3 regions of the Xenorhabdus santafensis genome follow, and region 1 is predicted to be linked to each of the others. Evidence: predicted binding sites of a transcription regulator. Region 1 holds the regulator's gene; each other region holds the start of a gene.
What was found. The regulator Fur, encoded in region 1, represses iron uptake genes when iron is present. The targets are predictions, from matches to a motif close to ATAATAATGAGAACNACTATCAA.
Positions count from the first base shown of each region.

Region 1 (10,546 bases):
ACATGATAAATAATCATATTTTTTATCTGTTACTTGCATTATGCGCTTATAGTCTGCTATGCGGCTACAGGCATTAGGATGAGACCCATATAAATGCAAAACAAAAAATCTTTTCTTTTTTGAATCAGAGGATAAAAAGTTGTTAAATTTATCTACCAATGAAAAGTCACTTGTATTGGAGGATTGATAATCGCCACTTTTTAAAAAGAATTTGTAGTCACTTTTGTTCGCAATTGCTGAGATTGGAGTGTCAAAATAACCGAGATAACCTTGATTGGATAGCCAATATGTACTAAATCCTGCTGATTTTATTAAATCAATTAATCCTAAATTATAATTTGGTTGCCAGTTTTCTTTATCTGACTTTGTTAGCATTAATCGTAAAGAGGATACAGTATTAGTTCCCGCACTAGTAAATCCATCAATTAATACTCCATTTGTTTTATCCATAAATGGCGTGTTATCAATTGGATAACCATACGCATGATGATAATCTCGCCTTGCACTTTCTCCTATGATTAATACGTAATCATCATAATAAGAGGTTTTTTCTGATAATGTGCTATTTCCCCATGCGCTTTTTATATCTAAGGAGTTTAGTTTAATGAGTTCCTCTTTTACTTCTATAAAGGAGTTGTATATCTTAGTGAAGAAACTAAAAGGCTTTTGGGGCAATAAAGCTATAATTATAGCCAAGCAAAGAAATGTTTTATTGCGATGGTAAAAAACACCTAGCTTTATTGATGAAAATCGAAACAGAATTACAAAAAAAATGATGGAAAGTGCATAAATCCAATTTGTGAATGGGATTTGTTTCAGAAATTCGCTACTTTCCTGAACATTTGTTGCGAAAAATGACATAATATATTGGTAAGATGGGCCGCCAAAAGTAATACCAACAGGAGCATATATGCTATAAGCTATCGTTATAGGTAAGGCAATAAGGTAAAATGCTTTTTTTGAAGAGTTTAATATGGCAAACAGTAAAGTTAAAAGAAAAATATCTTTTTCTGATGAACTTACTGCTGCACTTTTTAGCATCATTTTTGAAGCCATGAAAATAAAAGCGAGTGGTATAATTGCTTTTAAAAAACATTTACTAAATAAAAACAAACGCTCTTTGAGATTGAAAAGGTTTATGTTAGGCATTGAACTATATTTTCTACAATTTTAATGTTGACCACGAAATATAATATAAAGTGGTACGATTTTTATATGTGTGTATTTTCTTTAAATTGATGTAATACTATATATATTCTTAATATTATTTCTCAGTGCTTGTTTCTGTAACGACCCTAATAATATGAGCATGAATTAGTAAGATAAAAAGTATTGGGTTGAGTATTTAATGACCTCAGAAAGGCATCATATTTTGCTGCAATAAATTGTTTGAAAGCGAGTTTGTTGTTTCTATAACGTTTTGATATTACTGAATGATTATTCATAAGTATCATTTCCGGATCAATGACGGTGATTACGCCTTGAGGTATTTTGGAGTATTTTGAAAACAACATAGAGTTTCCCTTTACTCCAAGCCAAAAAGTATGCGATGAACATTTGATAGAAGCTTTATACCTCTTTTTAACATGATTTGCATAGTATTTTTGTGTGAGATCAATGTATCAATGATCTGATTCTGTTCAATCAAGGAATTCATTGGAGTAGGTCTTGTCCTGCATTCACAGCAATGGGCCGTTTTAAACATCTGTACTCTCTGCTCTATCAATCTCCTTTATATGAAAATCCCTCTAATACAAAAGGAGGGCATATACAGGTAAAGCTATGTCGCTGAGCCCAATCATCGGGGGGATTAAGATGCGGTGAAATACTGCAACTGAAGTTGACAGTAAGTATACATATTGATCTAAAGGGGAGATTAGTTCATAAAACTGAGCGGGGCAATAAACATTAGATACTATTTACTTCATTTACCGCTAACTAAGTGTTGTTTCTCAGTGCCTCTTGTTAGATTATAAGGGGTTATATTGAAGCGCTTTTTGCATTGAGGAAAAAACGATGAGTGAGGCAGATGCCCGCCCGACAAACTTTATTCGTCAGATTATTGACGAAGACTTGGCAACTGGTAAACATACATCCGTACATACCCGTTTCCCGCCTGAACCTAACGGTTATCTGCATATCGGTCATGCTAAATCGATATGCCTGAATTTCGGCATCGCTCAAGACTATCAGGGACAATGCAACCTACGTTTTGACGATACAAACCCGGTTAAAGAAGATATCGAATACGTTGAGTCTATCCAGAATGACGTAAAATGGTTGGGTTTCGAGTGGAGCGGCAATATCCGTTACTCTTCTGACTATTTCGATACGCTGTATCAATACGCCATTGAGTTAATCAATAAAGGATTGGCGTATGTTGATGAGTTGAGTCCGGAAGAGATCCGTGAGTATCGTGGCACTTTGAAAGCGCCGGGCAAGAACAGCCCGTATCGTGATCGCAGCGTGGAAGAAAACTTAGCTCTGTTTGAAAAAATGCGGGCTGGTGGTTTTGAGGAAGGCAAAGCGTGTCTGCGTGCCAAAATTGACATGGCATCCTCGTTTATTGTTATGCGCGATCCGGTGATTTACCGCATTAAATTTGCTGAGCATCACCAATCAGGCAACAAATGGTGCATCTACCCGATGTACGATTTCACGCACTGCATTTCCGATGCATTGGAAGGGATCACTCATTCTCTTTGTACGCTGGAATTCCAGGATAACCGTCGTTTGTACGATTGGGTATTGGATAACATCACCATTGATTGCCATCCACGTCAGTACGAGTTTTCTCGTCTGAATCTGGAATATACCGTGATGTCGAAGCGCAAGCTGAACCAATTGGTGACAGAAAACATCGTGAGTGGTTGGGATGATCCACGCATGTTGACCATTTCGGGTTTGCGCCGCCGTGGTTACACTGCCGCTTCCATTCGTGAATTCTGCCGCCGCATTGGTGTCACCAAGCAAGACAATAACGTTGAAATGGCATCACTGGAATCCTGCATCCGCGATGATCTGAATGAAAACGCACCGCGTGCGATGGCGGTTCTTGATCCGGTGAAACTGGTGATTGAGAACATGCCGGAAGGTGAAGTTATCCTGACGATGCCTAACCATCCGAACAAACCGGAAATGGGCAGCCGTGAAGTGCCATTCAGCCGTGAATTGTATATTGATCGTGCCGACTTCCGTGAAGAAGCGAACCGTCAATATAAGCGTTTGGTTCTGGGTAAAGAAGTGCGTTTGCGTAATGCATATGTGATTCAGGCAAATCGCGTTGAAAAAGACGCGGAAGGCAATATCACCACAATTTATTGCCAATACGACGAGCAAACACTGAACAAAGATCCGGCCGATGGCCGCAAGGTTAAAGGTGTTATTCATTGGGTAAGTGCTACGCACGGCGTCCCGGCGGAATTCTATCTGTATGACCGTTTGTTCAGCGTACCAAACCCAGGCGCAGAAGATGATTTCTTGTCTACCATTAACCCTGAATCACTGACAGTGCGTAAAGGGTTTGTAGAGCCGGGATTGGCGAACGCACGCTCGGAAGATAACTATCAGTTTGAGCGTGAAGGGTATTTCTGTGCTGATAGCCGTCTTTCAAGTGCTGAGCACTTGATTTTCAACCGGACTGTTGGCTTGCGTGATACTTGGGCAAAAATTTCACAAGCGTAAGGTAACTCTGGTTATCTAACCTGTACAGCTCATAAAAATGTTAACAAACCCCGTTGAAATAACGGGGTTTTTTGTTCTTCTGACCAATCGGTTAGATTAACCAGATTGAGTGACAATAGCGTGGGCTTGCCAGCGCGGCTGCTATTTTGATCTTAACAGCATCGTAATGAAAATTAACTCCTTCCCCCAGAGATTAAAAATTGCCTTATAGTCCTATATTGTATAGGGTTATTAGCTAGCCAAATTTGTACATTATTTGTTCTAAAATTTGCCCCATCGAAAAAAATAATAAATTCGGACGAGGTAATTTATGAAAACCGTTAAATTACGGACATTGGCAGCACTCATCACAGCAGTTGGTTTTATGGGGATTACCTATGCAGAAATGTCACCACAGGTATCACAACAAATGTCATCACAGCAAGTTGTGGAATCACTGAGCCAGCTGAAAGTTAATTTCAAGGTTATTGATAATCAAGCCGGATCACACGGCACAGATTGCGCCATTCTGGGCGCGGATTCTGCTGCCTGTAATCGGGTCAACATTACTTTGAGTAATGGCTCCCAAGCGATAAATGCAGCGGATTGGGCTATCTATTTTCACAGCATCCGCCAGATCCTGAAACTCGATAATGATCAATACAAAATCACTCATATCACAGGTGATTTGCATAAATTGGAACCGACAGAGAAATTTAAAGGCATCAAGGCCAATGAACGCATTGTATTGCCTATTATTGGCGAATATTGGCAAATTTTCAGTACAGATTTTATGCCGCGTTGGTACGCCACATCTGGTGATGCGATACCAAAGATACTGAAAAATACTGATACGGAAAATATCAGTGAATTTTTGTCTGATCTGGAAGGCGAGCAGTGGAAACGTACCATTGATGATCACAATGTTCTGATGACACCTGAAAATCGCTTCAAGAAAAATATCCAGATGGCAAAAATTAGCGAGGATAAATTACGTGGGCAGATTATTCCTACGCCGCAAGAATTAACCATCCATTCCCAAGATGTTGATTTATCCCGTGGTGTTAAATTGGAGCTGGGAGGGCTGGACGACCCATCCATTAAAGTTATCAGAGAGCGTTTCAAATCCTACAATATTGCACTGGCTGATAATGGCTATCAAATTGCAACCCAAATCAATGCAAACAAATTTAATAATCATTGGCGGGTGAAAGGTGCATATTCGCTGGAAATCACAACCAAGGGAGCGCAAATCATTGCGTTTGATCAGTCCGGTGTCTTCTATGGCCTGCAATCTTTGCTTTCTTTACTCCCTGCTAATGGCACCCCAAAAATCGCGACATTAATGGCAAAAGACGCACCAAGATTTGAATATCGTGGCGTATTTTTAGATGTTGGCCGTAATTTCCACAGTAAAGAAGCGGTCTTGCGCCTGCTTGATCAAATGTCCAACTATAAGCTGAACAAATTTCACTTCCATTTAAGTGATGATGAAGGCTGGCGCCTGGAGATCCCTGATTTGCCGGAATTGACTGACGTTGGCAGTCAACGTTGCCATGATTTGAGTGAAACTTGGTGCCTGCTGCCGCAATTGGGTTCAGGGCCGGATAACAATAACATGGGCAGCGGTTATTTTAGCCGTCAGGATTATATTGATATTTTGAACTATGCCAAAGCCCGGCAGATAGAAGTTATTCCGGAGATTGACATACCTGCCCATGCCCGTGCCGCAGTGGTATCGATGGAAGCGCGTTATAACAAATTGATGGCTCAGGGAAAGGAGCAGGAAGCTAACGAATACCGCTTGCTTGATCCGACTGACACCTCAAATACGACGTCTGTGCAGTTCTATGATCGCCGAAGCTACCTTAATCCATGCATGGATTCTTCCAAGCGATTTATCGACAAGGTGATCGGTGAAATTTTTTCCATGCACAAAGAAGCCGGATTGCCATTGAATACTTGGCATTTTGGTGGCGATGAAGCAAAAAACATCCGTCTGGGGGCGGGATATCAGGATAAAGATGGGCCAATTGTGCCTCATAAAGGTATTATTGACCAAAAAATTGAAGATAAACCTTGGGCAAAATCTCAGGCTTGTCAAAAGATGATTGCTCAAGGTGTCATCAAAGATGTTGATGAGCTTGCCAGTTATTTTGCCATTGAAGTCAGCAAAATCGTCAGATCGCATGGCATTGATACGATGCAGGCATGGCAGGATGGGTTGAAACACGCCAAATCAGCAAAAGATTTTGCCACCAAGCACGTAGCGGTCAACTTCTGGGACACGCTCTATTGGGGAGGTTATGGCTCGGTAAATGATTGGGCGAATAAAGGTTATCGGGTTGTTGTTTCCAGCCCTGATTATGTTTATCTCGATATGCCGTATGAAGTTAACCCGAAAGAGCGTGGTTATTATTGGGCTACTCGGTTTAATGACGAAGAGAAAGTTTTCAGTTTTGCGCCAAACAACATGCCACAAAATGCGGAAACCTCGGTAGATCGCGATGGTAATCGCTTCAATACTGACAGTAATAAACACTGGCCGGGGGCTTATGGAATGTCGGGGCAATCATGGAGCGAAACAGTAAGAACAGATGAGCAGATGGAATATATGATTTATCCGCGCTTACTGCCGCTGGCGGAGCGGGCATGGCATCGGGCGGGCTGGGAGCTTACATATCAGCAGGGCAGGGAATATAAGGGAGGGATAACGCGTTATGTTGATATCAGCGCACTTCATCACGACTGGCAACGTTTTGCCAACCTGATGGGGCAAAATGAACTGGCAAAATTGGATAAGGCGGGGGTTTCATATCGTCTGCCGGTGCCGGGTGGCAGAATTATTGATGGAATATTTGAAGCCAACATTGCACTGCCGGGAATCGCTATTCAATATTCTCTGGATGATGGTAAAACATGGCAAATTTACAATGATAGGCAAAGACCTTCAGTCAGCGGACAGGTGAAAATCCGTTCTGTCAGCAGCGATGGCAAGCGTTTCAGCCGGATAGATGAAGTCAAATCAGTTAGATGAAGTAAACATCCTGCGCTTTAAGCAACCTGCCGATTAGCTTGGGCTAATCGGCAGTAGCTTATTCAAATTAAATCAAACAGCAAAAACTAACAATTTCAATTAATTCTTTAAATTCAATCAGTTTTTATTGTGCTTGCTTCTTATTAATTCTCATCATGCAGTGCATTATCTTTGCGGCAATCACCAACAGCGCAGTGACCATATAAATAGAGGCTATGGTTTGAAAGCTTAATCCCATAACGTTCAGCGATGTTTTTCTGACGTTCTTCAATAAATTCGTCATTAAATTCAATGACTTTACCACAATCGAGACAAATCAGATGGTCATGGTGATGTTGTTGAGTTAGTTCAAAAACCGATTTACCGCCTTCAAAATTATGGCGTGTGACAATGCCGGCATCATCGAACTGATTCAACACGCGATAGACAGTGGCGAGGCCAATCTCTTCACCGATATCAATCAGTTTTTTGTAGAGATCCTCCGCACTGACATGATGGCATTCTGGGTCCTGTAACACTTCCAGAATCTTCAACCGCGGAAGAGTTACTTTAAGTCCAGCATTTTTCAATGCTTTATTGTTGTCGGTCATGCGGATTCAGTCCTGTAACTTGAGTTAAGTGAACTTGTGATACTTAGAGGTATCGTGAGGGAATCATGATTCTGTTTCACGTTGTTGATTATAGGCATGGATATCCAAAATGAAAACCATGCCAGTTCTGCTATCATGACACATTATGCAAGAAAATATCTTGCGGCGGGAACTTATGCTCCCAGAATTTCTGATAGGCTCATTTCAGTCTTGATTTGTTGAACCCAGACGTCAACGCGCTCATCAGTTAATTCTGGCTGACGATCTTCATCAATGGCCAAACCGATAAAGTGGTTGTCATCAGCCATCCCTTTCGAGGCTTCAAAATGATATCCTTCTGTCGACCAGTGACCCACAATAATAGCACCTTTAGGCTCAATAATATCGCGAATAGTGCCCATGGCATCACAAAAATACTCTGCATAGTCTTCCTGATCACCACAGCCGAACAGGGCAACCAGTTTTCCTTCAAAGTTGATCTCTTCCAGTGTTGGGAAAAAATCATCCCAATCACACTGAGCTTCGCCGTAATACCAAGTTGGGATGCCAAGTAGCAAAATATCAAAGGCTTCTATATCTTCTTTGCTACTTTTGGCAATATCGTGAACTTCAGCAACATCAGCACCGCCCAATTTTTCTTGGATCATTTTAGCGATGTTCTCTGTGTTGCCGGTATCGCTGCCGAAGAATATACCTATTATTGCCATAAAATGGGTTAACCTCTTGTTTTCTATGTGTATTTAATTTGTACACATCGCGCTGAAATCAGCAGGAAAAATGTCAGTTTTTATAAAACCAAAAGCGCTATTTTGACCAAACATCCATGACAAATCTGTCAGATTTGTGTGGTGCGTAGCTTCATTGTTGTTGAGTAAAAGCCGTTAATCGGCAAGGTGGTTTTCTTCTGCCAGTTGGGCTAACAGCATTTGTTCAATCAGCTCGCTGCGGCTGATATTACGCTGTTTCGCCAGATGATTCAGTGCATCAACGGCGTCTTCGTTGAGCTTGAGTTCCACTCGACGCAATCCCTTGACTTTATCTCGTCGCAACTGGTTGCGCTTATTGATCCTAAGCTGTTCATCTCTGGACAGCGGGTTTGTTTTAGGTCGCCCTGGCCTGCGTTCATCTGCGAACAAATCCAGTGTGGTGCGATCAGTTTGTTCTTTTGCCATAAATTCAATTGATAAAGGGCGTGTACCAAAATATAGCGGGCAATAATACCTTAGCTGGGCGCGTGTCGCTACTGGTTGATGGGAGAGATTATCGGAATCGGCAATTACGGTGCCAATGCCTTGCGTACCATGCTGGTCAGAAATTCAAAATTTCCTGCCCATTCATAATCCGATTCCATCCCTTTTCTGCCGATAGTTCCATCAATGGTGGTCATTATCCAAGAGGCGGCCTGTTCCGCATTAATTTGCCGATTAATTTCCCCTGCTTCAATACCTTGGCGAATTAACGAGGCTAAGCGTTCCCTGATTTTTCTATCGTTTTCGATAAAAATCTTATAGACGTTGGGATTGCGGCCAGCTTCAGCAATAATTTCGATACCGAGACGGGCATAGCCGGGTGTATCAGTAAAGCGGAGCAGCTCTGCCATGATTTTTTCTATTGTAGCAATGAATGAGTTTTCATCAGTGCAATCAGACAAAATTTGGTCATAGTCCTGATAATCTTCTTCTGCAATAGCTTCGATAATGGCATTTTTGGTCGGGTAATAGTGAAACAAATTCCCGGGGCTCATGCCAGCCGCCTTGCAAATTTCTGCGGTCGACGTTGCATGGAACCCTTTTTCGATGAAACAGGATATAGCCGCATCAAGAATATGTTTGCGTTTGGCTTTCTGTTTTTCCGTTAGTTTTTTCACCTTATCTTCCTCTGCTTGTCAGTGATAATCGAGATCGTCCTTCGTTACCGATGACAATTTTCTAAGATATGGAGTCATAAAATTTTTAAAATCATCCATATAACTATAAATAACGGGGACAAACAGTAAACTCAGCAATGTTGAACTCAGCAGGCCACCAATCACCGCAATCGCCATAGGTGCCCGGAAACTGGCATCTGCCCCGCTGGTTAAGACGAGAGGGATCATCCCTGCAATCATAGCAATCGTTGTCATGATAATCGGCCTGACTCGTTCTCTGCCAGCCTGAATAATCGCTTCATTCCGTGGCATACCAGAACGGGCTCTTTCGAGGATAAATTCAACTAATAAGATAGAGTTTTTGGTTACAATTCCCATCAGCATCAATAGGCCGATAATAACAGGCATATCAATTGCGGCATTATAGAGAAGCAAAGCGATGATAGCACCACCAATGGCAAAGGGCAGGGCGATTAAAATCGTCAGCGGCTGTAAAAAATCTTTGAACAGAATAATCAGGATAGCCAGCACCATCAAAACACTTAACAGCATGGTGGTGGAAAAACGGTCAAACATCTCATCCATGTATTCCACATCACCATAGAGCACTCTTTTGACCTCGGGTGGCAAGTTCTGCAATGAAGGCAATTTATCGATTTGCTCCAGCGCTGTTCCAATTTCAATGCCACTGAGATCGGCTTCAAGAGCGGCCTTGCGCTGGCGGGAAATACGCTCAATTTTGTCCGGGCCGGAAGCAAAAGAAATATCCGCGATGGATTTAATGGGAACATTGGTTCCCGATGTGCTGTTAACATAGAGATCATTCAACACGGTCAGGCTGTCCCGGTTTTCTTTCGATAATAAGACTCGGATAGGCACCTGCCTGTCCGGCAAATTAAATTTAGAGACATTGGCATCACCCGCCCCAATGGTTGCTGTTCTGATGACTGAGCCAATGTTTTCTGTCGTGACACCAGCTCTGGCTGCTTCGGCGATATTGGGGGTAATAATAACCTCTCGCCGTGGCAACGGTTGCAAGATCTGGATGTTTTTCAACCCCGTCACTCCCATCATCTCGTGGCGCAACTGGTTCACGGTTTGCGAGAGGATTTCAGGATTATCACTTGCCAGTACAATTGACACATCTCTGCCACTGTCGTTATTGCCCAAATTATAGCGAATATCCGGGATTTCATTTAAAACAGGCGCCAATGACTGCTCAAATTCTCTTTGTGACAACTTACGCTCATTGATAGGCACTAAGTTGATCAGAATACTGCTTTTATTCTGGTTGATATTGCCGGATGAATCATCTGCTCCGGCAACAGAAAAAATATCAACAATTTCAGGGCGATCTTTCAGCTTATTAATAATGTGCTGCAAGACTTC
Region 1 is NZ_VCDN01000078.1:8,092-18,637, forward strand. It holds gene FE392_RS16710 (phosphoethanolamine transferase) at 1-1,149, opposite strand, end outside; gene FE392_RS21345 (S24 family peptidase) at 1,296-1,619, opposite strand; gene glnS (glutamine--tRNA ligase) at 2,017-3,684, shown strand; gene FE392_RS16720 (beta-N-acetylhexosaminidase) at 3,995-6,700, shown strand; gene fur (ferric iron uptake transcriptional regulator) at 6,844-7,290, opposite strand; gene fldA (flavodoxin FldA) at 7,464-7,997, opposite strand; gene ybfE (LexA regulated protein) at 8,172-8,462, opposite strand; gene FE392_RS16740 (TetR/AcrR family transcriptional regulator) at 8,567-9,157, opposite strand; gene FE392_RS16745 (efflux RND transporter permease subunit) at 9,176-10,546, opposite strand, start outside.

Region 2 (10,546 bases), on a different contig from region 1:
GAAGCCATCGAATTATTGAGTAAGCAGGTTTGGCAAGTGACACCTCAATCCAACCGCATTGGGCTTCGATTAAATGGTGAGTGTTCACTATCCCGCATTAAAACACAGGAGCTGCCTAGTGAGGGGACTTGTGCGGGGGCGATCCAAATCCCGGCCAGCGGGCAGCCTGTATTATTTTTGGCTGACCATCCGCTGACGGGAGGATATCCAGTTATCGCTTCAGTGGCAGATTATCATCTTGATCTGGCAGGCCAAATCCCTGTCAACGCCAAAATTCGCTTTAACCCCATCAGCCAATTCCATGAAATTCAAGGGAGCAAAGATTTCCTATGAGCATTATTTCTATGAACAACACTGTGAACATTGCCGATGATACAGCAAACAATGAACTTCAGCAGACTTCCGCAAATAAAATCAAAAAAGTGTTGATCGCTAACCGTGGTGAAATCGCTGTCCGTATTATTCGTGCTTGCCGTGATTATGGAATACAGACAATAGCCGTTTATGCGGATGTTGATATTCATTCCCAACATGTGCAATTGGCTGATGAAGCTTATGGTTTGGGAGGAAATAGTCCGACTGAAACTTATCTCAATATTCCTCGCATACTGGCGATAGCGAAGCAGTCAGGGGCAACGATGATACACCCCGGCTATGGCTTTCTGTCTGAAAGGGCAGAATTTGCCCGGGCTGTCATTGAGGCGGGGATAACTTGGATTGGGCCGAACCCTGAAACGATTGATGAACTTGGCGATAAGGTGAAGGCGCGCAAGCTTGCCCAGAAAGTGGGTGCGCCTTTGGTGGTTGGTACAGCAGAACCCGTCAGCGATGTGCAGGAAGTTGTCGACTTTGCCGAAAAACATGGTTTGCCGATTGCCATTAAAGCCGCATTTGGAGGAGGTGGACGAGGTTTGAAAGTAGCTTGGCGGCAGGATGAAGTTATCGAACTTTATCACTCGGCAGTACGTGAAGCGACAGCTGCATTCGGGCGAGGAGAATGTTTTATTGAACAATTTCTGGATAAACCTCGTCACATAGAAGCACAAGTAATTGCAGATAAATTGGGTCACGTAATTGTGCTTGGAACCCGTGATTGTTCTTTGCAGCGCCGCAATCAAAAACTGGTGGAAGAAGCACCGGCTCCATTCTTGTCACAAGAACAAACAGAGCGCATTTATCAGTCTGCAAAAGCCATTTGTGCCGAAGCTAATTATGTGGGGGCTGGTACAGTAGAATTTTTGCTGAGCGCTGATGGGACACTTTCTTTTTTGGAAGTAAATACTCGCTTACAAGTTGAGCATCCGGTCACGGAAGAGACCACAGGCATTGATTTGGTGATCGAACAATTACGAATAGCAGAAGGTTATCCGTTAAGTATTCAGGAAACACCGAAGCCTAGGGGACATTCCTTTGAATTCCGCATTAATGCAGAAGATGCTGGTAAAGGCTTTTTACCGACATCTGGCACCATCAATGAGTTTATTCCACCTTCAGGCCCTGGTATTCGGCTGGATTCAGGTGTGATAACGGGTTCTACTATTCCGGCTACATTTGACTCATTGATGGCGAAGTTAATCGTGACAGGAGCGACGCGCGAACAAGCTATTTCCCGCGCCCGCCGGGCACTACAGGAATTCAAAATTCAGGGGGTGGCATCGGTATTGCCGTTTCATCAAGCGGTGATGGAACACACTGATTTTATTTCCCACGATGAATTTCATGTCCATACACGTTGGATAGAAACAGATTTCGCCAATGAGCTGCAAAGTTTACCTCGCCAGTCTGCTACATCAGATAAAAGTATCTCTCGCACATTTATTGAGATCGATGGCCGCAGGCATGAATTGGGATTGCCATCGGATTTATTGGCCGGATTAACTCAGCTTGTTCCGACAGGTGAGCACTCACTTTCCCAGAAGCAGCCGGTCGTACAAGAACGTGAGCTAACAGATCCCCGTCAGGTTAAAGCGCCAATTTCCGGCATACTGCATTCATGGCTAATTGATGAAGGCAAGCAAGTGAATAAAGGTGATGTTATTGCAGTGATGGAAGCGATGAAAATGGAAATACAAATCAGTGCCCATTGTTCGGGAAAAATCACATTTTGTGCACAAGCGGGAGATTATCTGGAAGCAGAAAGTATTCTGGCTAATATAGAGTCGTTAAATAATTAGTTGGTTTTTTTCTTCGTTCTGGTTAAATTTTTGCTTTAATCAATAAATGAGCCTGCTTTATGTAGGCTCATTACTATCATTAATGACCAAATGATACTAATAACTTGATGAAATTTAAAAGCATGGAATCATTTCATGCAAATTTCCTATTGTGCTGTAATTTCTTTTGTCTATATTTGACGATTATTCAATGTTATGGGTTGATATAATAATTTATGCTGATAATTAAGCAGATTTTATTGAGGAAATTCTTAAAAATATATACCAACAGATTTCGATTTTATTTTGTAAACACAGGCGCATCAGGGTAATCACCATTAAATGCCCGTCAAAAAATCCACCTATAACAAAATCTGTAATGGCTGGAATCAGCGGTAAATGCCATTCTTTATGTAGGTAAATACGCAATAAACAACTACCGATTGCCTCTATTATTACTGGTTAAAAATAATCCTGACCCAAAGGGGTTGCCATGAGTAATCACATAGAAAAATATATGACATGGTGGTTAGAACAAGAAAGATTAAGAAAGAGCAATAAAATACCTGTAAAAATAACACTGGCAGGCATTAAATTATCAGTTATTCCTCAAGCATTCCTACCATCCCCATTACAAACTCATTCAACACCACTGCTTATAAAGAAGATTAATTATCATAATTTTGTCGGGAAAAAAGTTCTTGATATAGGAACTGGCAGTGGAGTTCTTGCCATTTATTCAGCGCTCAAAGGTGCATCATTGATAATAGCAACAGATATCGATGATCATATATTACACCATGCCAGACATAATGCTTATTTGAATCAGATTACAGACATTCATTTTATTAATAGTAATCTTTTTGAATCTGTCAAAGGCCAATATGATTACATATTTGCCAATGGGCCAATTTCCCCTGAAGCTTGGTCAAAAGAAAGTCTCTCTGGCCATACCATATCAAGTTACGGAGAAATGCTGTTTAGCCAGTATCGCCACTATTTGGCAGATAAAGGGCTAATGTTTATGACATTCGCAGAATTTGGCCCTGTCGAGGCTTTCTACAAAACACTGCAAAAATATTCCGTTATGCACAAAGAAAAACGAGAGGAAAAATTTGGGATATGGTGGAGTTTTCATGAAATCAGCAAATAAACTGCGATAAACAACCGGAAGGATATCAATCGGCTAATCGCAATAAGGAGCGTACTGTTTTTATACTCTGGAGGTTTTAAGGTGCAGCATGATAGAGAGCCATCCTTGGGACAGCAGTAGCCTAGCTTTGTTGAGGTAGGGGTAATGAGATTGATTTGAAAAACTTTTTCGCGATGCATCGCTAAAGTTAATTGCATTTACAATCTAAATGTAAATAATAATGCGTCTCAATAATATCTATCTCGAACAACAATGACAAAAATTACTAAAATTTACGCAACGCTGACTAAGAACGGTTTGTGTGCTCCTTTGATGTCAGCATCTATGCTGGCTGCATTTATTCCCAGCAACGCACTAGCAACCACTGAAACTAAAATCCAAAAATCGAATACAACTGGTGACACCATTGTTGTTATTGCAAGTAACAATGCAGAACAAGATAGTGGGAAAATTGGCCGTAACGAAATTAAAGTTAGACAGGCACAAAGTGTCGGTGAAATTTTAAAGAATGTACCGGGCGTGCAAGCCGGCCATCCTAGTGCTTTGGGGCAGCGTTTCAAAATCCGGGGCATGGATGATCAATTCATCAACGTAACCGTTGATGGTGCAAGACAAGAAGGCTATCACTTCCACCATGCAGGAAACTACAGCATAGATCCTGAAATGCTCAAGCAAGTTGATATTAATGTGGGTACAAACAGTATTACCTATGATACTGGTGCCCTTGGTGGAGCATTAAAATTTGAGACCGTTGATGCCAGTGATTTATTAGAACAAGATCAATTATTTGGCGCAAAAGGCAAGTTAAGTTACGTCAGTAATGGCTCTGAATTCCAGCAATCTTTAGCAACGTATGGAAGATTGGGAGCAGTCGATTTATTGGGTTACTTCAATCACCGTAATATGGATGATGCTAAAACGGGCAGAGATAATCTCGGGAGAGAATCAATTCCTACCGATGGAAAATTGATTAACTATTTATTAAAAACGAAATTTAATCTGACTGATGATCAGTACATCAGCGTATCAAAAGAGCATTATAAAAATGATGCAGATACGAATTTCAGATTGAATTTTGGCCCTGATGTGAATAAAGGAAGAAAAGCGAAGTACGCTTCAGAGCGTGATGCTTACAATATTTCCTATCGATTTGTACCTGTCGACAATGACTTCATTGATTTAAAAGTTTCTGCTTATCATACAGAACAAAACTTCACTCATATGAAGGAAGTTAATGGCCCTGGAAAGGGGTTTGACAGTAATGTTGAAACTCAGGGTATCAGGGCGCGCAATGTTTCCAGATTTGATACTCAGAAGCTTTTCCATGCTTTAACTTATGGCTATGAGTATTTTGATACTCGAATGGCATACAGTGATGAAGCAGAAAATATGCACAAAAGAGTCGTGGAAGCAGGAAAGTCATCATCTGTTTATCTGGAAGATGACATTCGATTAGCTGATTTTCATATCATTCCGGGCGTCAGATGGGATCACTACCAATACAATACGATTAATAAAAATCATGAGTCTTTTGAAAGAACGTATTCCCATTTTTCAAAAGCTCTTGGTTTGAAATATGAACTGGGTGCATCAACAACATTATTTGCCAATTATACCGAGCTTTTCAGAGGTCCATTGGGTAAAGAAATTGGTATGGGGCCAAGCAACCAAAATGCCAATTTAAAAGCCACAACGGGTTACAACATAGAAACGGGTGCGGCGGGAACATATACTGATGTTTTTGCTGAAAATGACTCAGTTACTGTCATTGGTAAAGTATTCCAGACCAATTTCAAAAATCTGGCTACCACATTAGCCAAGAGTGAGCTCCATAATATCCCTAAATCCAGATTGGAAGGGTTTGAATTATCGACTAAATATCAGTTGAATAACCTGTCCTTAAAAGCGACTTATGCCAAAGCTAATAACAAAATCCTTAACGGTAATGCGTTGTTTGACAAAAGACGGGAATTTACTCCGACTATAGGCGATTCCTTCACTATTGGCGGGAGCTATTCATTTGATAAAACTGATATTGAACTTGGTTGGAACTCTCGATTTAACCGTGCCACAGATGCAAAAGGAACTGATGACGGTAAGATTGTAACTATACATAAACCAGGCTATGGCGTCAGTGATGCATATATTTCTTGGGCACCGAAATCGGGTTCATGGAAAAACACAGAAATTCAGCTTGGTATCGATAATATCTTTGACAAGCGTTACAACGAGCAATCTTATTACCTGAATACTTATAAGGGACAAGAAGAGAAAGGGCGCGCTTATAAAGCCACCATTTCTTATAAATTCTAAGGAACTTGCTTTAATTTTTAGTAAAAAGTCTGCGGCTTGACCGCAGATTTCACGTTACTGACTGACAAAGTGCTGGTTTTTTTATCCGGCACTTTGCTTTAATCAAACTCCGCTCACCAAACAGTGCTTGCCGCCATTTCAGAAAGAATAAACTCTCCTCTGATTGTTCCTGTCGTCAGATAAATTAGTTTGAATCCGTAATCGCGAACAAAATAGGCTTGAAAACGTCTTATTCTGTATTGGGGTACACTATGTGAATGACTTTGTCATGAATTAAATGGCGGTGGTGGGCATACTTGTGGTTCTATCTGAATAGGGTATCGAAATTAACGATGATTCATCATTGGCGGGTACTGAGGGACAACGGTGCCATAAGAGTTCTATATTTTGGTCATCTTATATTTGAAATAGTAAAATTTTATTAAATATAAGAGTGGTTTTTAGGAAATATTTCAATATGTTCTGAAGACAAGGTCAATGCCGAGCATTGTTGTGAAAATTGAATACTTTCTTTGAGTTCCATTCCTTCCAGCCAGCAGTGTACCAGCCCTGCCATCATGGCATCTCCAGCGCCATTGGAGTTAATGACATTGGTATGAATTGCCGGTGAGCAACCTGATGAGTTGTCTAACTCGCTATAATAGACACCTTCCGTATCCATACTTAATATCAGGCGTTGAACCCCACGTTGATGGAACCAATCTGCTGCTTTAGCCGCATCTTTCTGGTTTTCAATTTTTATGCCACTTAGGATCTCGGCTTCAGTACGATTCGGCTTTAAAGTATGAATGTGAGATAACCAGTGACGTATTTTTGGCGCTTTAGATTGTGAAACAGTATCGACAAAAATTGGCACGTTTTTAACATGTCGAAATAACCATTTTAAAGTTTCTTCCGTTAAGTTACAGTCAACTACTAACACACTGGCATGTTGGATGAGTGATCTAGATTGAGATAATAAAGCAGGTGTCAGCTTTTCCAGAATACTCATATCATTAATTGTTAATATACATTTTCCTTTTTTATCGATAATAGAATTACAGATTGAAGTTTTTTCCCCATCCAACTTATATAAAAATTTGACGTTTACGCCAGCCAGTTTTGTTTTATCAAACAATACCTTTCCATTTTGGTCGTTGCCGATAACAGAAATTAAGTAACTTTCATTTTTTAATAAGGCAATGTTCTGCGCGATATTTCTACCGACACCGCCTGGTGTTGAAATTATTTTCCCTGGGTTAGAATCTTCATAAATTAATTCATTATATGCATAGCTTGTTAAATCTATATTGGCTGCGCCAATTGATACAGCATAGGCATTTTTAGATAAAATATATCCTTTTCCCTTTATATATCCTTTTTTACTTAGGTTCATAATATGCCCTGCAACACATGAACGACTAATCCCAAGAATATCTGCAATTTCTTGCTGTTGTATGAAAGGATCACGTTTTAGAAGTTGCAATATTTGATTTTCCCTCTTCGACATATCATGTCCTTAGCCATTTTTTATCTAATGTTTTATTGCATATTTGGCAGACAGTAAAGGCTATTTGTGTTTTTAGTTTTAATTATGGGAGCACGATCGTAAGCTTAATAATATGAACGCGTTTCATAAAAATGTGACATTTATCTTGAATATTATGCTAAAAAATGAAAAAAATTAGAGGTTTTTATAATCAAGCCAATCTGTTTATATTTTATCCTCTATAATTTATATATAAAACAAACAGTTGTGAATTATTGTGAGAATAACAAACATATGTTTGGCTTCAGAGTATCTTTATTAAAGAAAGTTAAGATTGTCTATAAATAATATAATTTCATTCATCATGGGCTGTTAAGAACTCTGATGCAGTATTTGTTGGTAGGCAGAGTACATTTTTAGCAGGCTTTGTTGTTGGCGGCATCTTTTGAACGACGAGGCTTTATGGTGATTAACTATCCAGATCCTGATGACAGCCACAAGATCTTTTTTGCTTCAGATGGCAATTATTTTTTGAACGGAAAAGAAGATTACGTTATGAAGTTAACTGTTTGTTTTTATTTGATTACTCTGAGTTTCTATAAATATTGGCAGAGAGATCATCCATGAGTTTCAAGATGCAGCCAAGAAAGCTGCACCTTGAGAGACAATAGGTATACAGCAATTACAGTGTAAATACCCCGATGACAGCGACAATACTGAAAATAGCCGCCGCACCATAAAATACCCATTTGCTGGCAGGAATATGAACTTGCAGATCGTGCATCCCGTGGTGGATGCGGTGCAACCCACACCATAACGGCAGGCTTATCATCAACAACAAAAAGATGCGGCCAATAAAACTTTGGCAGAATGTCAGTATCCGCTCATAAGAAAGCGCTTCAGGTGCCAAGCCGAGCGGCAATAAAATTCCCAGCAGCAAAATAATGGCAGGGCCAACAATGGCGCTCCACATGCCACCTGCACCAAACAGCCCCCAGAAAATCGGTTCGTCGGAACGTTTAGGTACTTGATTCATCAGATCCTCCTTGGGGTTATAGAAATAGTGCAACGCCGAGAATCACGGCAGTAGCGATAATTGTGACCGCCCACAATAGCTTGATAATTGGCCCGGGTGCCATTTTTTCATTTTTGACAATGATATTGAGCGCTTTGGGTGCCAATTCAAACCAGGTTTTTGTATGCAGCAAAGCCGCCAGCAGGGTAATGATATTGATCAGCAGTACGGCTGGATTTTGCAGGAAAGAGACAAAACCAGCCCAGCTTTCTGGGCCATTTTTCAGGGCAAACAGGCCGTAAAGCACCAGCAGGCTGAACCACACAGTCGGCACGGATGTCCCTTCACGCAGCATGTAAAAGCGATAAAATCCCAGCTTACGCCACCAATTGGTTTCCATGCCGCGCACATAGGGTTTACGTTTGGTTGTCATTACTCTTTCCTCCCTTATTGTGGTTTCAGCATAGAGATTAGGAAATCTTTGGCACTTTCAGCTTTGCTTTGCTGAATGGCACCAGCCGGATCAACGTGTTTCGGGCAAACTTCAGAGCAATAACCCACGAAAGTACAAGACCAAACCCCATTATCGCTATTGATTTGTGGCATACGCTCTTTCTTGCCATTATCACGGTTATCAAGGTTGTAACGATGTGCCAGTGTAACCGCCGCAGGCCCGATGAATTCAGGATTCAGGCCGAATTGGGGGCAGGCGGCATAACATAGTCCACAATTGATGCACCCTGAAAATTGATGATATTTCGCCATTTGGGCAGGGGTCTGTGTGTTCGGGCCATCAGCAGGCTTGCGATCATTGCCGATAATGTAAGGCTTGATCGCTTCAAGGCTCTCAATGAAGTGCGTCATGTCGACAACCAAATCCCGCTCAATCGGGAAATTGCCCAGCGCTTCGACTTTCATGCCTTGCGGATATTCCCGCAGAAAGGTTTTACAGGCCAGTTTGGGGACGCGGTTGACCATCATGCCACAGGAGCCACAGATAGCCATGCGGCATGACCAGCGGTAAGAAAGGTCAGGCGTCAAATTATCTTTAATGTAACCCAATGCATCCAACAATGAAGTCTGCTCATCGTAAGGGACTTCATAAGTGGTGAAATAAGGCTCACTATCCACTTCTGGGTTATAGCGCATGACTTCCATTTTCAGGTTTTTCATCTCAGTCATTCGCTTTCTCCTTCTGTTTTTTCTCTTGCGCAGCCGCTTCACCACCGTATACGCGCTTCGCAGGTTGAGATTTAGTGATTTTCACATCACTGTATTCCAGACGGGGGGCACCTTCAGGATTGTAGAAAGCCAGCGTATGCTTCAAGAAATTCTCATCGTCACGTTCGGTGCAACCTTCATCAAGGCGCTGGTGGGCACCCCGTGATTCTTTGCGGTTGAGCGCTGAATGGGCCATACACTCAGCGACATCCAAACCAAATCCCAGCTCAATGGTGTAGAGCAGGTCGGTATTGAAGACACTGGAACGATCGCTAATTTCGATATGCTTGAAGCGCTCTTTCAATTCTGCAATTTTGTCGATGGTTTTTTGCATCAACTCTGGTGTGCGGTAAATGCCGCAGCCCTCTTCCATGGACGTTCCCAGCTCATCGCGGATTTTTGCCCAACTTTCATCGCCTTTCTGATTCAAGAGATTATTGAGTTTCTCTTCGATATCGCGGGCTTGGGCATTCAGGGCGTTATCATTGGCAGGAGTCGCTTCCTGAATATGCCTGACGGCTTCTTCACCTGCCAGACGCCCAAAGACAACCAGCTCTGCCAGAGAGTTGGAACCGAGGCGATTCGCGCCATGCAGGCCGACAGAAGAACATTCCCCGATAGCGAATAACCCTTTGATGCGGGTTTCACATTGCTGATTGGTTTCGATTCCGCCCATGGTGTAATGCGCGGTTGGGCGAACGGGAATGGGTTCTTTGACAGGATCAACTCCCACGTAGGCTTTTGCCAGTTCACAAATAAAGGGCAGGCGTTCGAGGAGTTTTTTCTCACCCAAATGACGTAAATCCAGATACACAACATCACCGCGTGGTGTGGCGATCGTACGTCCGGCTCGCCATTCATGCCAGAAAGCCTGAGAGACTTTATCGCGCGGGCCTAATTCCATGTATTTATTTTCAGGATGCCCGAGTGGCGTTTCTGGCCCTAAGCCATAATCCTGCAAATAGCGATAACCATCCTTATTCACCAGAATCCCGCCTTCACCACGGCAGCCTTCAGTCATCAAAATGCCGGAGCCGGGCAGGCCGGTTGGGTGATATTGTACAAATTCCATATCACGCAATGGTACCCCGTGGCGGAATGCCATGCCCATGCCATCACCGGTGACAATGCCGCCATTGGTATTGTAACGATAGACACGCCCGGCACCACCGGTGGCCATAATCACGGCATTGGCACGGATCTGAACTTTCGTCCCTTCCATC
Region 2 is NZ_VCDN01000131.1:4,512-15,057, forward strand. It holds gene FE392_RS19030 (5-oxoprolinase subunit B/C family protein) at 1-333, shown strand, start outside; gene FE392_RS19035 (acetyl/propionyl/methylcrotonyl-CoA carboxylase subunit alpha) at 345-2,174, shown strand; gene FE392_RS19040 (50S ribosomal protein L11 methyltransferase) at 2,647-3,306, shown strand; gene FE392_RS19045 (TonB-dependent receptor domain-containing protein) at 3,559-5,619, shown strand; gene FE392_RS19050 (PfkB family carbohydrate kinase) at 6,041-7,108, opposite strand; gene frdD (fumarate reductase subunit FrdD) at 7,770-8,123, opposite strand; gene frdC (fumarate reductase subunit FrdC) at 8,140-8,535, opposite strand; gene FE392_RS19065 (succinate dehydrogenase/fumarate reductase iron-sulfur subunit) at 8,550-9,284, opposite strand; gene frdA (fumarate reductase (quinol) flavoprotein subunit) at 9,277-10,546, opposite strand, start outside.
Region 2: FE392_RS19045 (TonB-dependent receptor domain-containing protein) is a predicted target of Fur. The motif match lies at 3,521-3,543, and genes of this name have one in related genera.

Region 3 (10,546 bases), on a different contig from region 1:
TGTTCGGGAAAGGTTGGCTGCAAGGCACTCAATCACAACTGGAATTTCTACCTGAGCGCCATACCGACTTTATTTTCGCCGTATTATCTGAAGAATTGGGCCTGATTGGCGTTCTCGCCCTGCTTGCGCTCTATATGCTTATCATTATGCGGGGCTTAGTTATTGCAGCGAAAGCACAAAATACTTTCGGCCGGGTCATGGTCGGAGGGCTGATACTGATTCTGTTTGTCTATGTTTTCGTTAATATCGGCATGGTGAGCGGTATTTTGCCTGTAGTTGGTGTCCCTTTGCCTCTGGTGAGTTATGGAGGCTCGGCTCTCATTGTCTTAATGGCGGGGTTCGGCATTATCATGTCGATACATACGCACCGTAAATTATTGTCCAAAAGTTTATGAGGAAGAAGTTTCATGCGTCAACAATGGCTTATACTTAGCATCGTAGCGGTACTGCTATCAGGCTGTACATTAACCAGCAATGAGCAGAGTGTTTCTCAACCTCAGGTTCCGACCCATGACGTTTTAGGTGCAGAGCCTCAATATGAGCCTTACCATCCCGGTGCCAATCAGGATTATCAGCGGGATGGAAAAACTTATCACATTGTGCAAGATCCGGCCCAATTCACTCAAACAGGCTATGCCAGTTGGTTCGGCGAAGCTGCCAATGGTAAGTTGACAGCAATTGGTGAACGCGCCAGCCCTTATGCTTTAACGGCCGCCCATCCGACATTACCGATCCCAAGCTATGTGCGTGTCACCAATTTAAGCAACGGGCGCATGATGGTTGTCCGCATCAACGATCGCGGCCCGTACAATACCGGGAAAATTATCGAATTATCACGCGCGGCGGCAGAACGCCTGAATTTGATGCCACAAAGCAAAGTAAAACTGGATGGCATCCTAGTTGCACCTGATGATTCAGTTTCTGGTTTAGGTACAGTCGGTTCCACTATCGTCAAACAAAGTTATGCTTTGCCAGACAGGCCAAGTATTGATTTTCAGTCGCCAGTGGAAAATAACACTGTTGAACAAAATCTGTCTGTAAAACCAGAAGAGCAAGCTGTTACGCCATCTTCTGAAGCATCAGTCACTGAAACATCAGCGCCTGAAGCCCTGCCGTCTGCCACCAGCACTTCTGCTGCTCCAACGGCCTCAGCATCAGATAATTCATTGAGGCTGAATACGCCATCAACCCCGAATACTGCAGATTCAATATCAACGGGGAAATATATGGTGCAGGTAGGCGCAGTCAGTGTTGAACCAAAAGCCAGAGAATGGCAACAATCATTGAGCCAACGTTTTAACGTACAAGGCCGCATAACTCAATTTGGCAATGTCTATCGCGTGCAACTGGGGCCATTCGACAGCCGCCAGCAAGCAGTTGAGTTGCAAAAGAAATTAACAGATCAAATGCAGCAATCCTCATTTATTGTTGCACCTTGATTGTCTGGGTAAATTTCTCTGCCAGCAAACTGTTGTGCCAGATAGAAGCAAGATAGAAACAAATAACGCTCCCTGCTGATATTAAATATCTCATGCTTATCAGCAGGCAGATAAATAATTGCGAACTGAGTTTTGGGTAAAGCAGTGTAAAACCTTTAACTCACTCAATTTTGTTTAATGTCAGGCTTTTTTTCATTTGTTATTATGTGGCTTATTATTAATCTTTCTCTCACGGATGTTATCTGATCAATCATGAAATATATAGTTACTTCCCGCTTGATTAAAAAAGCGACCTTAGGCATCGCCCTAGCTGCCAGTGTTTCTGCGTTTGCCAACACAGATGATAATTTCAAAACCATGATCCCCGGGGCTCCCGTGCTGGATTCTGAAGCCTATATTCTGATTGATTACAACTCAGGAAAAGTCTTGGCTGAGAAAAATGCAGATGTTCGCCGAGATCCCGCAAGCCTGACCAAAATGATGACCAGCTATGTAATAGGCCAAGCCATCAAATCAGGAAAAATAACGCCAAATGATATGGTTACAGTCGGTAAGGACGCTTGGGCAACCGGTAACCCAATCTTCAAGGGTTCTTCCTTGATGTTTTTAAAGCCCGGCGATCAAGTTTCTGTTGCGATGCTGTCCCGCGGGATCAACCTGCAATCCGGCAATGACGCCTGTGTGGCAATGGCTGACTATGTCGCTGGCAGCCAAGATACGTTTGTCAGTTTGATGAACAAATATGTGCAAAGTCTTGGCCTGAAAAATACCCATTTCCAGACTGTGCATGGCTTGGATGCGAATGGTCAGTACAGCTCTGCCCGTGATATGGCTCTCATTGGCCAGGCGCTGATCCGCGACGTGCCGGATGAATATGCTATCTACAAAGAGAAAGAATTTACGTACAACAACATTCGCCAACCCAACCGCAATGGCCTGTTATGGGATAAGAGCCTAAATGTTGATGGCATTAAAACCGGTCATACCAGCGGCGCAGGATATAACCTCGTTTCCTCTGCAACCGAAGGTAATATGCGTCTTATTTCTGCCGTCATGGGCAGCCCAACATTCAAGGGCCGTGAAAGCGACAGTAAAAAGTTACTGACATGGGGCTTTCGTTTCTTCGAAACAGTTGCACCATTGAAAGTCGGCAAAGAATTCGCATCAGAACCAGTTTGGTATGGTGATACCGATAAAGTCCAACTGGGCGTTGACAAAGATGTGTACCTGACAATTCCCCGTGGCCGCTTGAAAGACTTAAAGGCCAGCTATGTATTGAATAATACTGAGCTGCATGCACCGCTGGCGCAACACCAAGTTGTCGGCACGATCAACTTCCAGCTTGATGGAAAAACCATTGAACAGCGCCCATTAGTTGTTATGCAGGAAGTCAAAGAAGGTGGCTTCTTCAGCCGCATAGTCGATTATATTCGACTGATGTTCCATCATTGGTTTGGTTAATCCCTTGAAAGCCAGGTATTGGGCCTTATATTAGTGACATCCGTTAGAAAATTATTATGCCACGGCAATTTGCCATTCTGCCGTGGCAAAGACATGAGGAACGCCCATGAAAACAAAATTAAATGAACTGCTTGAGTTCCCCTGCTCATTTACTTACAAAGTGATGGGCTTAGCTCAACCTGAGCTGGTGGATCACGTAGTTGAAGTGGTTCAGCGCCATGCACCGGGCGATTATTCCCCAGTTGTAAAACCTAGCAGCAAAGGCAACTACCATTCTGTTTCCATCACCATCAACGCCACTCATATTGAACAAGTTGAAACGTTGTATGAAGAATTGGGTGCTCTGGAACTGGTGCGTGTTGTGCTCTAATCAGAGTACCTTAGAGAATATGCTCTTTGAGCAATAGTTCTTTAAGTAATAACGCGCTGAGCGGTTAAGCACTGATGGCTCCATTGAAAAACGCTGATTGGAAAAATCAGCGTTTTCTTTTCTGCAACCTGCCTGCATACACTTTATTTCAGACAGCTTGTGTAGCTTAATGGTGGCTTTTTGACGATTTAGCCCAATAAGCCATAAAGTTAATTAATTTTTTATCTAAATGGCGTTCCTGAAGTAGATAACGACGCAGATTTTTTACGGCCGTTGATTCTGCGGCAACCCAGCCATAAAAATGGTTGGCTTTACCCTCATTGTCTGCCCTTTCCCAGAATATGCCGTCAGATGAAACAGATTCAGCCAAAGACTGCTCTTCAATATATGCGGATTCTGGAAGTACAACGTGCTCACGTACCGCTTCTAACAAACGCTCGCCGTATCCGTATTCTGCTTTAACATCGCGTGGCAACCAAAATACATTGGCAAATTTAAATTGTTCTAGATTGAGGCAATCACCCTGCACAGGAACTTCGAAGAATGCCTGTACATTTGGAGGAGAGTCATGCAGAGATAATTCTTCAAGGATCCCCAACGCCGCAGGCAGTGCTGTTTCATCAGCAACGAGCAATACTTGATTAACCTGCTCTGGCGGCATCCATTCGCAGCCCCCCATGCCCCCCATTTGGCCACTGCCAGTGTTATCGGATGTAGCTCTAGGGGCAACTATCTGTAAGGGTGCACCTTGTTCAGCCTGACTTAGCCAATTGGATACAGGTGTGTTTTTGCCATGCAAGACAAACTCTACATCCATCTCATTATCTTCAATGCGCAACGCCCTTAATGTATAAGTTCTCATTAAAGGCCGTTCGTCTTTAGGGATAGACATGTAATGGCTGTACCAGTCGTTCCCTTCATTTATCCTTATTGAAGGGTGGCTTGGCTGAGGAAATAGTAGCTTAATGCGCTGATCGGGAGCATGCCGCCGCATTTTATTCACATCAGAACTTTCAAACACACAACGCACCAAAGAGGCAGACACAGTGATGCGTTTTTTCAAGACCAGATTAAAGATAGAGTAAGTTGAAGACATAATAATTATATTAACAAAGTGGTTTGTTATTCTCGTTATCGAAAGGATACCTGACAACCTAGACTAATCGATAACGCAAATCAATATCATATTGATAATTATTCGCATGACTACTAATAATAGCCATTTATGCTAAATATTCTTTCTGAACCTTCAGGCTCTCCCCTGAATTCATCCCTATCTGACCTGCCGGCGTAGCAACACAATAAAGTAAGGAACGCCAATAAAAGCCGCGAGCAACCCTGCCGGGATCTGGTAAGGAAACAGCAGAATCCGTCCACACCAATCAGCTAGTAGCATCAAAGATCCTCCCAGCAACATTCCTATCATCAACTGTGGCATTGCCCGCCTGAATCCCATCATGCGAGCCATATGCGGAGCCATTAAACCAACAAAGCTTAATGGCCCGGTCATTAACGTTGCGGCTGCGGTAAGTGCGGAAGCTATCAATAAAATGAGCCATCGTGAGGAAGTCAGAGAAATGCCCACAGACTGAGCACTGGCACTTCCCAATGGTAAAATCGTCAACCAACGGCGATATAACGGCGTCAATCCTATCAATATTAAGGCAATTGCCAACGTGAAAAGTGCCTGAGTGGGTTCAACCCCGTAAGTTGAGCCTGATAGCCATGCCAGCAACATTCCCGTGCGAGGATCACCACTTGCCAGCACCATTACAATTAACGTGCCAAATACCGTACTAATTGCAATACCGGACAATAACATCCGTTGTGCCGAAAAACCTTGCCGGCGGGATACAAGGATAACCAATAGCAGAGTAAGGGCAGCTCCCAAGCTTCCTGCGGGAAGTAACCAGACAAAAACATTGCCGGATGTCATTAATAGTAATGTCAAAACGCCTAATGCCGCGCCAGATGAAATCCCTAAAACTTCAGGGCTGGCCATGGGATTGCCCGTCAGTTTTTGGATCATCGTCCCTGCAACAGCCAACATCATTCCTGCACTCAATGCTGCTATTACACGCGGCCAGCGCCAAGGCAATAATTCAGCGATTTTATCACCCTGTGCCCAATACCAACCTTCAGCCCCACGCCCGAACAGTAATGCTGTTATTGTCATTGCACTCAGCAGCAATATCCCCAATATGATCCAACGCCAAAATGCCCGACGTTCAACGAGAATTTTCTCGAGAGTTGAAAGTGCAGGCCTTTGCCCATTGGTACGCAGACGGGGCAAAAGCCACAACAAGAGAGGGGCTCCGATTAGCGCGACGACCGAACCTGTGGGAATATTGCGCCATACAGTCGCCAGCCACTGTACAACCTGATCAGTAAACCACAATAATAAGGCTCCAATCAGCGGTGACATAAGCACTTGCTGACTCAATTGCCTTGCGCCACAAATACGTGCCAGCAATGGGGCAAATAAACCAATAAAGCCAATCACCCCCACCGCATTGACCATCACAGCACTGAGAACAACAGCCAGTGACAATGCAGCCAACCGGGCACTGTTCAGGCCCAATCCAAGATTTTTCGCCACTCCGTCATCCAATCCAAGCAGCGTTAATGGTCTTAGTAGCAATAAAGTCAGCACCAGTGAAATTGACAATGTCGGAATCAACCACTGTACAATTTGCCAATCGTGCTGGGCCAATGAACCACTCGCCCAGACAAACATGCCTTGTAATTTTTCATAGTTAAACAGTGCCAACAGAGAATTGACGGCACCGCAATATAGCCCCATCACTAAGCCGGCAAGAATCAGCGTTATCGGTGATAAGCGCCGTCCCCACGACAACCCGAATACTACCAATGCAACTACCACCGAACCTGCCAAAGCGGCCAGTTGCATTAACAGGCTATCTGGTGGTACTGCCAGTAGTAATGCCAGTGTCACACCACATTGGGCTCCGGCAGAAACGCCGAGGGTTGCAGGCTCGGCCAGAGGATTGCGCAATACCTGCTGAAATAATAATCCCGCCAATCCCAGCCCTGCCCCAACTAACAGGGAAATGACCAGACGGGGTAATGTGCTGTAATGCATCACAACCTGACGGATATTATCCGCGTCGGGAGAATATAAAGATTGCCACCACTGGAAAACAGGCAATTGATGTTGCAGGTTATAGAATGTCAACATCAGTGATGGAAACAACAATAGTAAAAGTACCGTCCACAAACACTTCATGCCCGCTTCTCCAACGCTGACGTCAATAATTCACTAAAGCGCATGGCTGACAGCGTAGCACCATAAAACCACACGGCAGGTTGAATGCTGATCGGGTAACGTTTTACAAACGGCAGTGCTCTCCATAATGGAGTTTGCTGTACACGAGTGAACAGTGCGTCATTTCCATGACTGAAAAAGATAGCCTTGGCATCTTGAATAGCGGCTAGTTGCTCGATATTCACCACCTGACTTCCCCAAGCATTTGTTTTTCCTTTCCAGGCATTTTGCAAGCCCAGATTATCGAGGACATCCTTGAACAGGCTACCGTCGCCAAAAACCATCGCATGGTCTTTATCCAACAAAGTAAATAATAAAATAGGTACATCATGCCAAATGTGCAGCCGCTGCCGGCATTGTTCCATCTGCCTATGATAGTGTTGCACATGTTGGGCATATTGGTGATGAAGCTCGAGTCGCTCAGCAAGCTGTTGCAATGAATGCCATGCTTCAGCTAATGGAGTTCGGGTTTTGCTTGTGAAACTGAACCCCATTATTGGCGCAATTGTCGTCATTTTCGCCACTGCAGGGCCATAATTTTGTGAGTAAAGGATCAGGGAAGGTGATAATTGCTGCAACAATTCCATATTAGGCTCAGTGCGCGTCCCCAAATCGATTACTTGGGGCGATAATTCAGGCTCCCGTACCCACAAGTTATAATTACGAATATCAGCCACAGCCAACGGCATAATTCCCAGAGCAGTCAGTAGCTCTACTGGCAGCCATTCCAATACAGCAATGCGTTGGCTATCAGGATGGGTAACATACGGGGAAGTCACCGAACGGGCCAGCGATGGCATCCATAACGGAGAAAGGGCCAGCGTTGTAAGTAAACGACGGCGGCCAAAATTAGGGTTAAATTTATTCATCAGTAGACAAAACTTACCGGAGCTCCACCAGCAGGATGAGGCAAAATCCCCATCTCTATTCCATATATTTTTTCTAATACATGCTCTTGCATTATTTCTTGGGGGGTTCCCTGAGCTATCAGTTCTCCGCCCCGTAAAGCCACCAAATGATCACAATAGCGCGCAGCCATATTGATATCATGCAGGACTGCAATCACCGTCAACCCCTTTTCACGGCTCAAGCGTTGGATCAGGGCCAGCACTTCAACTTGATGTGCTATATCCAGTGCTGAAGTAGGTTCATCGAGCAACAGGCAGCGGCTGTTCTGGGCGACGGTCATTGCAAGCCATGCACGTTGGCGTTCCCCGCCCGACAAACTATCAACCAGCCGATTAGCCAAGGAGCTCAAGTCCACCAGCGCTATTGCCTCTTCGACATGACGACGATCCTCAGAGCTAAACCGCCCCAAAGCCCCATGCCAAGGATACCGACCGACAGCAACCAATTCACGCACAGTCATCCCTTCTGCTGGCGGCAATTGCTGTGGCAAATAAGCAACTTCACGTGCAAACGCTTTATTGTTCCACTGTGCTATCGGCTGTTCTGCCAGTTGTATTGTGCCTTCACTTGGCGGCTGATGGCGCCCCAGCATTTTCAATAATGTCGATTTGCCTGAGCCATTATGACCAATTAACCCCGTAACCAGACCTGAAGTGAATGCCAATGAGAGATCACTGAGTAGCCGTCGGCCTGAAACAGCAAAACTAACTCGTTGCAAAACAAAATTAGAAGTTGGGGATGAAATACTTTCAATCAAACCTAATTACCTCTGGATAAAGGTTACGATTACTGCGTTGAATTGTAGACATAATACACAAAATGCTTTACACAACAAAACAAATGAATATCATCTTAATAATTATTATTAATAGCATTTAATTCTTTGTTTTCAGAATGAAATCATTGCAACATTGATAATGATTCTGAAATTAATTCATTTATTCAATACGAAGGCAATCAATGATAAAGCGCAGTTCTTTTTGGATTATTTCGCCCTGTTTGTCTGTTATTTTGGCCCCATCTGTTTCAGCAACAGAATTAAAAAAAGAAAGTGATAAAGAAGATCGCATTGTTGTTTCTTCCAGCCGTACTCACCGCAGCATTCCCCAAATGGCGCAAACAACTTGGGTAATTGAGAAGAGTGATATTGAGCAGCAAATGGATGGGGGCAAAGAATTCAAAGATATTCTGGCCCAATTAATTCCGGGCATGGATGTCAGCAGCCAAGGCCGAACTAATCATGGAATGAATATTCGTGGCCGATCAATTGCTGTCATGATTGATGGCGTGCGTTTAAATTCTTCCCGTTCCGATAGCCGGCAATTAGATTCTATCGACCCATTCAATATTGACCATATTGAAGTCATATCTGGCGCGACGTCGCTTTATGGCGGTGGCAGTACGGGGGGATTAATTAATATTGTCACGAAAAAAGGGCAGCAGGAAAAACAAGTTGATCTGCAATTGGGCGGCAAAAGTGGCTTGATAAGCCGCCAAGATCATGATGAAAAAGTAGCCGCAGCCATTAGTGGCGGTACTGATCATATACATGGTCGCCTTTCCGCCTCTTACCAACGTTACGGTGGCTGGTTTGATGGCAAAAAGAATGAAGTTTTAATCGATAATACTCAAACAGGCCTGCAATATTCCGATCGGCTTGATGTCATGGGAACCGGGCAACTTACCATTGATGAACACCAGCAATTACAGTTAATAACGCAATATTACCGGAGTAAGGCTGACGGCAAGCATGGCATCTATCTCGGTCAAGATTTTGCCGCTGTCACCGGCAAAGCGGCGGCTTATAATGCCAGTGGATTAGATTCAGATCGCATTCCCGGTACTGAACGCCATTTGGTAAGCCTGCAATATTCCAATACCGATTTTTTAGGGCAGGATTTAGTTGCCCAGACTTTTTATCGTGATGAGTCTTTTGCTTTTTATCCATTTCCAACCCTTACAAAGGGTAAAGTCAACAGTATCAGTTCATCAGAGCAAAAAACCCAATTTTACGGTGGAAAATTCACACTCAATAGCCAACCTATTGAAAATTTGTCATTAACATACGGATTTGATGCTGAGCATGAAAAATTCAGTGCAAATCAGCAATTCTTTAATTTAGATACCGCACGAAAATCCGGCGGGATGAAATTAAAAAATAACTATAATGTTGGCCGATATCCGGGGTTCACGATTACCAACTTGGCTCCTTTTTTACAAACGAGCTACGATATCAATTCAATATTTACCATCAACGGCGGCATTCGCTATCAATATACGCAGAACAAAATCGATGATTTTATCGCGTATAAACAGCAGCAGGCGATTGCGGAGAAAGAGGCAAAATCCGCAGATACCATCCCCGGCGGCACAACGAGCTACAATAACTACCTGTTCAATGCGGGAATACTCGCTAACCTAGCTAAAAACCAACAAGTATGGTTTAACTTTTCTCAAGGGTTTGAACTGCCTGACTTAGGCAAATACTACGGTTCGGGTGATTACGGTAAACCAGTGAACGGGCACTATCCGTTAAGAAACAGCGTCAATGTCAATGATTCCAAATTAAGGGGCATTAAAGTCAATTCATATGAATTGGGATGGCGTTATAACGGAGATAATCTGCATACACAAATCGCGACTTATTATTCTCTGTCGGATATCACAATCGGTGTCAATAAAACAGATATGACTATCATTGTGAACCCCAATAAGCGGCGTATTTATGGTGTGGAAGGTGCCGTAGATTATTTCTTTGACAATAGTGACTGGAAAGTCGGAACCACGTTCAATATTCTCAAATCGGAAACGCAAAAAAGTGGGAGATGGGAAAAGTTGTCGATCACCGATGCCAGCCCATCAAAAATGACCGCTTATGTTGATTGGGCTCCGGATGATTGGGAATTCCGTTTGCAATCACAACAAGCATTTAATGTCTCTGATGACAGCGGTAAAAAGATAGATGGATACAATACCGTTGATTTTCTCGGCACTTACTATTTGCCAGTTGGAAAAATCAACTTCAGTATCGAAAATTTGCTGGATACAAATTACACCACGATTTGGGGGCAACGTGCCCGC
Region 3 is NZ_VCDN01000050.1:8,629-19,174, forward strand. It holds gene mrdB (peptidoglycan glycosyltransferase MrdB) at 1-395, shown strand, start outside; gene rlpA (endolytic peptidoglycan transglycosylase RlpA) at 408-1,439, shown strand; gene dacA (D-alanyl-D-alanine carboxypeptidase DacA) at 1,692-2,900, shown strand; gene ybeD (DUF493 family protein YbeD) at 3,007-3,270, shown strand; gene FE392_RS13535 (siderophore-interacting protein) at 3,437-4,366, opposite strand; gene fhuB (Fe(3+)-hydroxamate ABC transporter permease FhuB) at 4,544-6,517, opposite strand; gene fhuD (Fe(3+)-hydroxamate ABC transporter substrate-binding protein FhuD) at 6,514-7,425, opposite strand; gene fhuC (Fe3+-hydroxamate ABC transporter ATP-binding protein FhuC) at 7,425-8,222, opposite strand; gene FE392_RS13555 (TonB-dependent siderophore receptor) at 8,426-10,546, shown strand, end outside.
Region 3: FE392_RS13535 (siderophore-interacting protein) is a predicted target of Fur. The motif match lies at 4,458-4,480, and genes of this name have one in related genera.